4 regions of the Vagococcus penaei genome follow, and region 3 is predicted to be linked to each of the others. Evidence: predicted binding sites of a transcription regulator. Region 3 holds the regulator's gene; each other region holds the start of a gene.
What was found. The regulator LexA, encoded in region 3, represses DNA repair genes until DNA is damaged. The targets are predictions, from matches to a motif close to CNAACANNTGTTNG.

Region 1 (3,219 bases), 670 kb from region 3:
TTAACTTGATTGGTGTCCGCCAATTAATTTTTCTCGATTAATAGCAGTTGCACCATCTAAAAGAGCATTAGCTCTGACAATTGAAGAGTAACCAAATTTCTGACGTATAGTATCAACTATTGTATCTAGTTGAGCCTCTGCGACTTCTTTTTCGGGTGGAAAGAACAAACTAGTTGGGTAGAGTAATTATCAGATAGCTTGCTATAGCTAATACTAAGTGCTCGAATAGGTAAATCACCCAAATCTTTTGCTCTAAACATTAAAATTAAATTATTACTCAAAGTCTTGGAATTAGAAGTAGGTGTTATGGTTCTTTGGACAGAAAAAACTCTTTCTTTAGTTAGATGTGAGTAGGAAATTGATAATGATAAACAACCTGTTTCTAAATTCTTTTGGCGTAACGTTGTAGCAACTTGGTCTGCCATCTCTCTAATGACTATTTCAATTTCGGCTCTTTTATAATAATCTCTATCTAATATTTGGGATTTACCATAGGATTTCTCTTTAACGATGGTACGTTCGTTTAACAAACTACGATCGATTCCCCAAGCATGAGCAAATAATTGTAAGCCAATCACACCCAATTCTTTTTTTAAAGCAAAAGGATCAGCAAAGGCTAAATCATGAACAGTTTTAATAGCGAATAAGTGAGTTAATTTTTTAGATAACTTAGACCCAATACCCACATATCAGTTAAACAATCAATTTTCCAAAGTGTTTCAGGTATGCACTCGTACGTCCACTGCTCGATAAAATTGGGGTTATGTTTAGCAGCAATGTCTAAACAAACTTTAGCTAACAATGGATTAGGACCAATCCCAATCTTAACGATAAGTCCTAATGTATTCCAGATGTCTTGACGAATTTTTTTAGCAATGTCATGTGTCGTACCAAATAGTAGGTGAGAACCAGAAACATCGATAAAACTTTCATCAATACTGTAAATATAATGGAAATCTTTGGATGTATAGTTTCTTAAAATGTCATTTAATTTTTGATTGAATTTTAAGTATAGAGACATTCGTGGTGGAACAATAATTAAATCAGGATGGCTAGGCAGATCATACTTGCGGGTAACATTAGTTATCCCGAGTTTTTCTTTGGCCATTGGACTAGCAGCGAGACATAAACCTCCAGAATTTTCAGCTTTTGACATAACAACAAGCATTGTAGTCATAGGATTTAAGCCTCTCATACGGCATTCAACAGAGGCATAAAAGCTTGTTACATCGATACACATGATATCACGATTAGGTTCTTGTGAGTAATCGTAGTACATGTTTGGTCATCTCCTTTATTATATCGACAACTTTAATTAACTTAGTAAGAATATTATACGAACGTATGTTCCTTTTGTAAAGGGGAACAGCATTTTTATTTAATTAAAATTAATGATAAACCGAACAGATAGACAAAGTATCAGGTTTTTGAGGCTCTTTGTCAAATTGGACTGATGAGTTAAATTTATCATCTTTTTTAGTTATTTAATTTTTATAAGGTCGCTCATCAAGAAAATTCTTATTCTCATAGTGTTAAACGATTTGAACCCGTATGAAACTCTTTTTAGTGTTTTTATATGGGTATTCTTAGCTTCAATTTTTCCATTGGAAAAATCATAAAGAAGAGCATTACGAATACCATCTTCATACACCAGTAAGTTCTCTAATTTATCTTTAAATAGTGTATCTAAGCCAGTAGATAAGTTTTTCAAAAGTTCAAAAAATGAATGAGCGTCTTTATTTCTAAAGTGATACGTTAATAATTGGAAACTATCATAGGCTTTTTTTAGATTCAAAGAGAATGAGAGTAGTCGATCAATCATCATTGATTCCGTTAAAAGTGGATACTTTGGAGAAGGGAAACTTTTCCAGGTTTTGAATTCAGAAATAGAAACAGTCAATTGATTTTTTAAAAGGAATTTCCAATTTGATTTTAGTTTATTGGCCTCTGATTTTTTCTTAGCGACATTCAAGAGCTTCATTTCTCGTACTCTAAACTCATTAAAAGCGGTGTTTAGGTGTTTTACAACATGGAACCGATCAATAATTAGACTAGCATTCGGAAAGACTCTTTTAGTCAATTGAAAGTAAGCAGCATTCATATCAGTTACTAAGAATTTTACCTTTTCTCGTTCCTCCAACGGAGAACGATTAAAATAAGTTGTAAGTTTGTGGAATGGCAACACTTTTTTTGACAAATATTATAAGGTGTCAAAACATTGGTACTGTTATCCGATTACCCTTGACCATGAGCCTCTCAAACTGTGACTCTTTCGCGGTGTGTTGACTTATAAAAATCAACCCGCTATCTCACACGTATCACAGTTTGACTCATCCTCAAGGGAAGCTATCGCTAATCTCTGAGCTCTGATACTAAGCGGAGTGACATAATTCAATGCTCCGTGTATTCTGAAATGATTCCACCAATGAACATAGTCATAAAGAGCCATAGATAATTCTTTTAGTGTCTCAAACTGATTGGGATAAACGAACTCTGCTTTAAAGGATTTATAAGTTGACTCGGCGACGGCATTATCCCAGGGATTTCCTTTTCTACTCAACGATCGCTTGATATTAAATGTATTTAGTATGGTATCAATCACTTGATTATCAAATTCTTTTCCTCTATCAGTATGAAACAACTGAATGTTTGTTAAGGCGTACGGAATCGTATAAAATGCCTGTTTAACTAATTCGGCATCTTTTGATGCCCCACAACTAAATCCAATGATTTCTCGATTAAATAAATCAAGAATTAAACAGACATAGTGCCAACGATTGCCAACCTTGACATAAGTTAAATCGGTGACAACTTTTTCTAATGGCATAACGGAGTTAAAATGACGTTTTAATTGATTGGTTATTTTAGACTCATTCACATTAGAAGATACCACCTTAAAATAAGCTTTCGTATACACAGAAACGAGGTTTCTGTGTCGCATAATCCTTCTAATTTTTCTTCTACTGAGAATGATGCCTTCTAAACTAAGTGCTTTTTTTATTTTACGAGCGCCATAAGCTTTTTTATTTTGGCGAAAAATCATTTCCACAATTTCTTCTAGTTCACTTTCTAGTAATGGCTTCTTTTCCTGATAATAGTAAGTTTGTCTTGATATTTTAAGGACTCGGCACATCGCTGATATAGAATATTTATGTTTGTTGGCTTTAATTACTTGCCTTTTCGTCCGAATATCAGCGCCGCTTGCTTTAAAATATCATT
Region 2 (3,219 bases), 100 kb from region 3:
TTGATAACGACTTGATAAGTATATTCATTTAACCAGTCATCACTCATCACAAAGTAGCCTTTGTCTCCAACTTTATCTCCCCAGCTATTTTCAACTTTCCATTTAGTTGGTTGGTCATCAACAAGATTAACACCTGTTAAAACCATTGCGTGGGTCATAAGGCTTTCTCCGTAATCTAAGCGTTCAGCTTTTGTCATATCAAAATCAAAGCCAAACGTTTCATTGACGTTGTATGTGTTCAGTGCCATGATACCGGTATCGCGTGTTGATGATTGGCCGACATCACAGCCAAACCAAACGTCTTCACCAGTTTTAAGTTGTGCAATGGCCAATTTTTTGAAGGTCTCAATATCAAGGTTTAAATGACGGACTTCTTTGCCACCAACAACTGAGCCAAGCATTTCAACGGTATATAATTGATTATAAGGTTTGTCAGCAGTAGGTGCGTTGATGACACTGACGTATTCAGATAAGTCCCGTCCAATAAATTGGTCGTAGAAGGTATGTGGTGTTAGATTTTCGAAATGATGGAATTCATTATTATCATCACGAAAAGCAAAATCAAATGTTTTTGGTGGTGTTCCTAAACTTGTACATAGAAATGAATAGACATCATTTAACATGTGGCTTTTCGCATTTGTAATATCTGTTTCAGTTGCACCATTTGCGACTAATTGGCGTAATGTGTTCGCATCTTTACGTAATTTTTTGTTTAAATAAGTATTTAATTCACGACTCATAGAGCTATTGAATGATTCAGGCATAACTGATTTTGGTACAAGACCATATTTTTGAATAATGGCGACCATCATGTCCCATTGACCACCATCTTGTTGAGGGGTTTGTAGTAAAAAACTCACTTTACGACTAGTTAAAGGCTCATCAGCTGTATTCAAAATATTTTCATAAAAGTAATTAGCTTTTTCAAATTTATCCCAAAAGAACGTATAGTTTTGTGATAATTCAAAATGTTTTAAATGAAAGTCTTGTTGAATTTGGAAACGGAAAGTATTTAGCGCAGCAAACATCCAACAACGTCCACTTTGTTTTTGATTGGCAACTTTACCAGTATCTAAATCTATTGAGAAAACGGGCGTATTATCAATAGCTGCTTGACTGTCTGAAGAGGCTGCTAAGATACCATTTTTCATAACAGCACGTTGGCTTGTTAGATGATTAATTGATGACGTAAAGTTGTCATCGTATTGTTTGATTTGTTCTAAAGAAATTTCTTGACTCATATAAACACCCTTTCTAAGTTATTACATCTTATTGTACTCTTTTTAAATAAAAATCATAGTCTAATGGTATGAATTTTTTGTAAAATAGAGCAACGATAATGGCGAAAATATGTTCGCTATGATACACTATTAAGGTGTAAAAAAACTGGAAAAGAGGTAGCTAAATGATTGAAAAAGATATGAGTCATCCCTTTGAACTAGTATCTAAGTATTCGCCAGCGGGAGACCAACCTAAAGCAATTGATACTTTAGTTACAAATATAAATAATCAAGAAAAAGAGCAGATTTTACTAGGTGTTACGGGTTCTGGTAAGACATTTACGGTCTCAAATGTGATTAAAGAGGTCACAAAACCAACTTTGGTTATTGCTCATAATAAGACACTTGCTGGTCAATTGTATAGTGAATTTAAAGAGTTTTTCCCAAATAATGCAGTAGAGTATTTTGTTAGTTATTACGATTACTATCAACCAGAGGCATATGTGCCATCGAGTGACACATATATCGAGAAAGATGCCAGTATTAATGATGAAATTGATCAACTGCGACATTCAGCGACGAGTGCCTTGCTAGAACGAAATGATGTCATTGTTGTGGCATCTGTCTCATGTATTTATGGATTAGGGGATCCTAATGAGTACCAAAACCAAGTGGTTTCTTTACGAATTGGCATGGAAATGGGACGTGATCAATTATTGAGAGCTTTAGTTGATATTCAATTTGATCGTAATGATATCGATTTTCAGCGTGGGCGTTTTCGCGTGCGTGGTGATGTTGTCGAAATTTTTCCAGCATCACGTGATGACCATGCACTACGTGTCGAATTTTTTGGTGATGAAATAGATCGAATTCGTGAAGTTGACGCATTAACGGGCGAAATTTTAGCTGATCGTGAGCATGTGGCGATTTTCCCAGCGACTCACTTTGTGACTAATGAAGACCATTTGGAAGAAGCAATTGCCAATATTCAAAAGGAACTTGAAGAACGATTAGCAGAACTTCGAGGTGAAAATAAGTTATTAGAAGCACAACGTTTAGAACAACGAACCAATTATGACATCGAAATGATGCGTGAAATGGGCTACTGTTCGGGGATTGAAAACTACTCACGTCATATGGACGGTCGCCAACCAGGCGAAGCTCCATATACTTTACTTGATTTCTTTCCAGATGATTTTTTAATGGTTGTTGATGAATCACATGTGACTATGCCACAAATTCGCGGGATGTATAATGGTGACCAGGCACGGAAAAAAATGTTAGTGGACTATGGTTTCCGTTTACCAAGTGCTCTAGATAATCGTCCGCTAAAATTGGAAGAGTTTGAAAAACATGTCAACCAAATCATGTACGTTTCAGCGACACCAGGACCCTATGAAATGGAGCGAACGGATAAAGTGGTTGAACAAATTATTCGTCCGACAGGCTTACTAGATCCAACAGTTGAAGTGCGTCCGATTATGGGACAAATTGATGATTTGGTTGGTGAAATTAATGCACGTGTTGACCGAAATGAACGAGTGTTTATTACGACATTAACCAAGAAAATGTCTGAAGATTTAACAGATTACTTGAAAGAATTAGGCATGAAAGTTAAATATCTGCACAGTGATATTAAGACACTTGAGCGAACAGAAATCATCCGTGAGCTACGCTTAGGAACATTTGATGTGTTAATAGGGATTAACTTATTACGTGAAGGAATCGATGTACCAGAAGTATCGCTAGTAGCGATTTTAGATGCTGATAAAGAAGGGTTCTTAAGGAGTGAACGCTCATTAGTCCAAACAATTGGGCGAGCTGCTCGAAATTCTAACGGAAAAGTTATCATGTATGCCGATAAAATGACCGATTCTATGGCCCGAGCAATTGATGAAACTAAACGTCGACGAATGATTCAAGAAGATTATAATACAGCACATGGTATTGAACCAAAAACGATTATTAAAGAAGTCCGTGACTTGATTCGTGCTGTGAA
Region 3 (3,219 bases):
ACCGACTTGAATACCTAGTTGTTTGGTCTCATCACTATTAGTCACTTTTTCATCCAGTCTAATTTCCATGTTGGCTTGATTACGTTCAGCTGATCCTGCATCTTTATAGACGTGGACGCTTGTCTGATGCATTAAAATTGTTCCGGATATTTCTCCATGATGTTGTGTATGAATAGTACAATACTCACCCTCGATAGAATTAAAATTAAAGCCACCGATTAAGTCGATTTTTAGTCGGCCATCGGGTTTAATTGAGCGCACCATTGCACCAAGAGTATCAACATGAGCTGTTACAAACCGATGCTGTGACTGATTTTTACCAGCGACTGTGACAATTAAGCTACCTTTACGATTGATAGTTGATGTATAGCCATAATCATTTAATAACTGTTCGATTGTTTTAATAATGTTATCTGTGTCACCGGTTGGTGAGGGAATTAAAGTTAATTTTTTGACTAAGTCGATTGTAGGTTGTGACATAAAAAAACTCCTTTATGAATAGTTTATTAAAATTAGATTAAGTCACAACTGTCACAAAAGCAAGTTTTATCTTAATTTATGTTCTTTATATTTATAGTCGTAACTTTTTTCGTCCCAAACCATTAGCCAAATAAATAGAAGAGGTGTCAAGACAAGTAATGAAATTTTCCAACCTAGAGTCCCAAGCAACATTCCAATAATCAATACAACTAACAACAAAGCAGATCTTCTAATCATTAGCATTAGTTTTTCCTCCAAATTAAATGTTAAATTTATTATACGAACTTATGTTCGTTTTGTAAAGAAAAAATATAAAGCATATGATTATGCTTTATATTTTATTACGATATAGACCAACAACTTTTCCTAAAATAGTAATGTTGTCTAGAATAATTGGCTCCATCGTATCATTTTCAGGTTGTAATTTAATTACGCTGTCTTCTTTATAAAATCTTTTACACGTTGCTTCATTTTCATCAGTCATCGCAATGATAATTTCACCATTATTAGCAGTACTTTGCTTCCGAACAATGACGTGGTCGCCATCGAAAATTCCAGCATTAATCATACTTTCACCACGAATAGTCAACATAAATAAGGAATTTTCTTCATATTTTAGGTCAGGTGGGATAGGAAAGAAATCTGATGCTTCTTCAACAGCTAAAATAGGCTCTCCAGCTGTGACGACACCTAACATTGGGATTGAAGACGGCTGAACACCAATAAATGACAAACCATCTGGTGTCAACTCAATCGCACGAGGCTTAGTTGGGTCTCTAAAAATCAAGCCTTTTTTCTCAAGGCGAGACAAGTGCCCATGAACCGTTGATGTTGATGATAAATCAACTGCTTCACCAATTTCTCGAACAGTCGGTGGATACCCACGTTCCGTTACTTGTGTGTAGATGTAGCGTAAAATATCTTCTTGACGAGTTGATTGTCGTTTCATTATATTAAACCCTCAATTTCCTGTTTTTTTGAGTGTATCATATTCGATTCAGTTTATCAAACGTTTGTTCGCATAAATTAAAATAAACGGTCCTGTTAATTGTAATTTTTTAAGCGATAAGCTAAGATAATAATGAAACTTAAATATAGATATCAAGGAGGATTAGTTGGATGCTATCTAAAGATAAAATGGCGCGAATTAATGAGCTAGCTCGTAAAGCTAAAACCGAAGAAGGATTGACGATTGCAGAACAATCAGAACAAAAAGTATTACGTGAAGAGTATCTACATCAATTTAGAAAAGGCATGCGTCATCATATTGAAGGTATGAAAGTCGTTGATGAAGAAGGCACAGATGTAACTCCTGAAAAATTAAAAACGATTCAGAAAGATAAAGGAATCCATGGACGATAAAATTTAGTGAAAAGCCTTGCAAATTCTTGTAATAAAAGTTAAAATGCTAATAAAGGTAAAAAAAACCTAAAAACCAGGAGGCTATTATATGTTTGACAAAATTGATCAACTTGGTGTTAATACAATTCGGACTCTAAGTTTAGACATGATTCAAAAAGCGAATTCAGGACACCCAGGTTTACCATTAGGAGCAGCTCCGATGGCATACGCTTTGTGGACAAAACATTTAAAGGTAAATCCATCAACTGATCGAGATTGGATTGACCGCGACCGTTTTGTGTTATCAGCAGGTCATGGATCGGCAATGTTATACAGCTTGTTACATTTATCAGGTTATAACTTACCATTATCAGAATTAAAACAATTCCGTCAATGGGATAGTTTAACACCAGGACATCCTGAGGTACATCATACAGCAGGTGTTGAGGCGACGACTGGTCCTTTAGGTCAAGGAATCGCAATGAGTGTTGGTTTTGCTATGGCAGAAGCACACTTAGCTGCGACATATAATCGTGATAAATTCAATCTAATTGATCACTACACATATGCTTTATGTGGTGATGGTGATTTAATGGAAGGTGTCTCACAAGAAGCAATCAGTTTAGCAGGACACTTAAAATTAAGTAAATTAATTGTTTTATACGATTCAAATGATATTTCATTAGATGGTCCATTAGATAAATCATTTAGTGAAGATGTTAAAGGTCGTTTTGAAGCATCAGGCTGGTCACATATTTTAGTTAAAGATGGCAATGATTTAGAAGCGATTTCTCAAGCAATTGAGGCTGCTAAAGCGGACACTGACAAACCAACAATTATTGAAGTAAAAACAGTTATTGGTTTTGGTGCGACAAATGCTGGAACAAATAAAGTTCATGGTGCCCCATTAGGAGCTGAAGGTGTTACTTTAGCAAAAGAAGCTTATGGATGGGAATATCCAGAGTTTACTGTACCTGAAGAAGTAGCAACGCGATTTAATGAAGAAATGGTGATTAAAGGTCAAACTGCAGAAGCAGAATGGCAAACATTATTTGCTGACTATGAAAAAGAATACCCAACTTTAGCGAAACAGTTAAAAGATGCCTTCTCGGGTGAAATGACTCTTGATTTAGATCAAGTGTTACCAACATATGAAGTCGGTGATAGTGCAGCCAGTCGTGTGACCAGTAAAGAAGCCATTCAAGCATTAACAGGCGCGGTACCATTTGTTTGGGGTGGTTCTGCTGACTTATCTTCTTCAAATAATACAATGATTGCAATGGATAAAGATTTTGAACCAGGTCAATACGAAGGGCGTAATATTTGGTTTGGTGTTCGTGAATTTGGTATGGCAGCAGCCATGAATGGTATTGCTTTACATGGTGGTACTAAAGTATA
Region 4 (3,219 bases), 680 kb from region 3:
TTTTATTTTGGCGAAAAATCATTTCCACAATTTCTTCTAGTTCACTTTCTAGTAATGGCTTCTTTTCCTGATAATAGTAAGTTTGTCTTGATATTTTAAGGACTCGGCACATCGCTGATATAGAATATTTATGTTTGTTGGCTTTAATTACTTGCCTTTTCGTCCGAATATCAGCGCCGCTTGCTTTAAAATATCATTTTCCATTTCAAGCATTTTAAGTTCTTTTCTGAGTTTGATTAATTCCTTTTGTTCAGGTGTTAAATTATCTTTTTCTTTGAATGAACCTGTGGTTGTTCCTTGTTTTACCCACCTATCAAAAGTTGAAGGAGTTAACTCATAGTCACGAATAATATCTATTCTAGGTTTTCCTGATTGGTAAAGATCTACCATTTGTTGTTTAAATTCTTTGGTAAAAGTTCTTCTTGGTTTACGTTCTAACATGACATTTCCTCCAGTGTGTTTTCTTATTCTCATCACACCTTATTTTTTCTGTCTAGTCAAGTGTAGCCTATCCATTTACTTTTACTCATGTGATCTACCTCATTTCTTTAAAAGAAGTAATCTATCATACGTACGAGTAATTAACTTTCGCCTATAACTATTCGAAGTCAGATAGAGACGTTTTATTAACGTTTCGTCGTGTATTGTTAAATTATTCTTTCTAATAGACATATTATCGCACTTTTAAGTTTTTATTTCTAATGATAACTGATTTAGAGTGGCTAATAATAAAAATGTCATTTTAAAAATGTGATGAGTAGGTTTTTATGAGTATTAAAAATTGTTCTGAGAAGATTCCTTTTTTTTATCTGTTTTAGAATAAAGATATGCTCTAGAAACAACTGAGATAAAAAGTGCCATCAGACCAATTCCAACAAGTGCATAAATAATCGTAAATAATTTACCTAAATCTGTTTGTGGATAGATATCACCATAACCAATAGTTGTTAGGGTTGTGAATGACAAATAAAAGGCATTTAAAATAGTTAAGTTTTCAACAGTTGAATAAAAAATAGTCCCACTAATTAATGTGATTAATACTAAGACTAATAGTGATTTAGTGTCGTCACGCTGTAAAATATAGCGGATAGATGTCAGTAGTTTTTTGATAGAAATAAATAAAGATAGCATAGTATACCCTCCATAGCTTTTAAACAGATTATCCGTTTTTGAATGCTATTTGTCTAATGAAATGAGTCATTTGACGTATTCTTGATGGACTAGCGATTTTAGAGGCAAGAGGAAAGTTAGCTGGTAAACTCTGTACATTCCTTAGTTTAGTATTTTAGTAATTTATGGTACAATTTTAGGGAACGTATGTACGGAAGGGATGAAGTGAATGTTTGAATATATAAAAGGGCTAGTGACTTTTGTGAGCCCTTATTACATAGTGGTGGAAACTAATCTAGTGGGGTATCAAATTTTAGTTGCAAACCCTTTTCGTTTTTCTGCCTACTATAATCAAGAAGTAAAAATCTATGTCCATCAAGTGATTCGTGATGATGCGCATACTTTATATGGTTTTTCAACATTAGAAGAAAAGCAATTATTTTTAAAATTAATTAGTGTTTCTGGCATTGGACCAAAGAGTGCTCTAGCTATTATGGCGCTAGATGATCATGGTGGATTGGTTTATGCCATTGAAACAGAAGATGCGGCTTATTTAACGAAATTTCCAGGAGTTGGCAAGAAAACAGCACAACAAATGGTCCTTGATTTACAAGGTAAGTTAGATGATTTAGCAGTTGATACACCAGCTGTAACAGCGATGGCCAAACAAGATAGTCTATTCGCTGTTGTGAGCGATCATGAGTTAAAAGAAGCTTTGGAAGCTTTGCGAGCGTTAGGTTATACGGAACGTGAAGTGAAGCGGATTACAAAAGAGCTTGAAGCACTGCCACAAGCAACCACAGATGAGTATTTACGTCATGGGTTGAAATTATTGATGAAAAAGTAAGAGGTGATTAAGTCATGACCACTGAGGAAGAACGTGCGTTATCAAGCGATTTGGTACCACAAGAGGAGTTATTAGAATTATCATTACGTCCCCAATATCTCTCCCAATACATTGGGCAAAATAAAGTCAAACAAGAATTGACTATTTATATTGCGGCCGCCAAATCACGTGAAGAATCGCTTGACCATGTCCTTTTATATGGACCACCTGGTTTAGGAAAAACGACGATGGCAATGGTGATTGCTAATGAGATGGGTGTTAATATTCGTACGTCTAGTGGCCCAGCTATTGAAAAGCCTGGCGATTTGGTCGCATTACTAAATGAATTAGAACCTGGTGATGTCTTATTTATTGATGAGATTCATCGTCTTCCCCGTGTAGCAGAGGAATTATTATACTCTGCTATGGAGGACTTTTATGTTGATATTATTGTGGGTCAAGGCCCAACAGCTCATCCCGTACACTTTCCGTTACCACCTTTTACATTAATTGGCGCAACAACTCGTGCCGGTATGTTATCGGCACCATTACGCGATCGTTTTGGTATTATTTCACATATGGAGTATTACCATGAGGATGATTTAAAAGAAATTGTGTTACGCTCAGCATCTATTTTTCAAACAGATATTTTAGATGAAGGTGCCTATGAAATTGCTCGTCGCTCTCGTGGAACCCCACGAATTGCCAATCGTTTACTTAAAAGGGTGCGTGATGTCGCTCAAGTTGAAGGCACTGGACAAGTCGATATGGCTATTGCAGACCGAGCGCTGGGTTTATTACAGGTGGATCATCAAGGATTGGATTATGTCGATCAAAAGTTATTGCGTACGATGATTGAGATGTATCAAGGAGGACCGGTTGGTTTATCAACAATTGCTGTCAATATTAGTGAGGAAACAGAAACCGTTGAAGATATGTACGAACCATATTTGATTCAAAAAGGGTTTATTAAGCGGACTTCTCGTGGCCGTGTCGCAACTGAAATGGCTTATCATCATTTAGGGTATGATTATCACGAATAAAACAATTAATGAACCACAGATAGTAGTCAAAAAAGAATTTTTGCTAGTGTCTGTGGTTCATTTAATTTAAACTTTTTTAGTAAATGTGAGTTTATTGTCTGATATCAATTAGTTTAAGATCAGGTGAGTCTAATTCATTAGCACTATAATTAAAGACAGGTAAATATAGTTGGGATAATTGGTAGTCATCAATAAAAAAGCCGAAATGAATGAGACGTTTTTCTTTTGCTTTTAAGGTTG

Region 1: BW732_RS11500 (Y-family DNA polymerase) is a predicted target of LexA. The motif match lies at 1,338-1,351, and genes of this name have one in related genera.
Region 2: uvrB (excinuclease ABC subunit UvrB) is a predicted target of LexA. The motif match lies at 1,344-1,357, and genes of this name have one in related genera.
Region 4: ruvA (Holliday junction branch migration protein RuvA) is a predicted target of LexA. The motif match lies at 1,311-1,324, and genes of this name have one in related genera.

What each region holds. Positions count from the first base shown of each region.
Region 1 covers NZ_CP019609.1:120,926-124,144, forward strand. Annotated here, with positions in the region: gene BW732_RS00560 (hypothetical protein) at 1-23, opposite strand, end outside; gene BW732_RS11495 (DinB/UmuC family translesion DNA polymerase) at 126-686, opposite strand; gene BW732_RS11500 (Y-family DNA polymerase) at 653-1,279, opposite strand; partial or broken gene BW732_RS00570 (transposase) at 1,481-2,185, opposite strand; one part of gene BW732_RS00575 (IS3 family transposase) at 2,297-3,183, opposite strand; one part of gene BW732_RS00575 (IS3 family transposase) at 3,183-3,219, opposite strand, start outside.
Region 2 covers NZ_CP019609.1:689,194-692,412, reverse strand. Annotated here, with positions in the region: gene BW732_RS03280 (C1 family peptidase) at 1-1,241, opposite strand, end outside; gene uvrB (excinuclease ABC subunit UvrB) at 1,406-3,219, shown strand, end outside.
Region 3 covers NZ_CP019609.1:790,960-794,178, reverse strand. Annotated here, with positions in the region: gene BW732_RS03710 (M42 family metallopeptidase) at 1-480, opposite strand, end outside; gene BW732_RS11470 (hypothetical protein) at 547-723, opposite strand; gene lexA (transcriptional repressor LexA) at 812-1,429, opposite strand; gene BW732_RS03700 (DUF896 family protein) at 1,600-1,842, shown strand; gene tkt (transketolase) at 1,931-3,219, shown strand, end outside.
Region 4 covers NZ_CP019609.1:1,466,241-1,469,459, forward strand. Annotated here, with positions in the region: one part of gene BW732_RS07015 (IS3 family transposase) at 1-162, opposite strand, end outside; one part of gene BW732_RS07015 (IS3 family transposase) at 162-441, opposite strand; gene BW732_RS07020 (potassium channel family protein) at 775-1,131, opposite strand; gene ruvA (Holliday junction branch migration protein RuvA) at 1,340-1,957, shown strand; gene ruvB (Holliday junction branch migration DNA helicase RuvB) at 1,972-2,979, shown strand; gene BW732_RS07035 (hypothetical protein) at 3,071-3,219, opposite strand, start outside.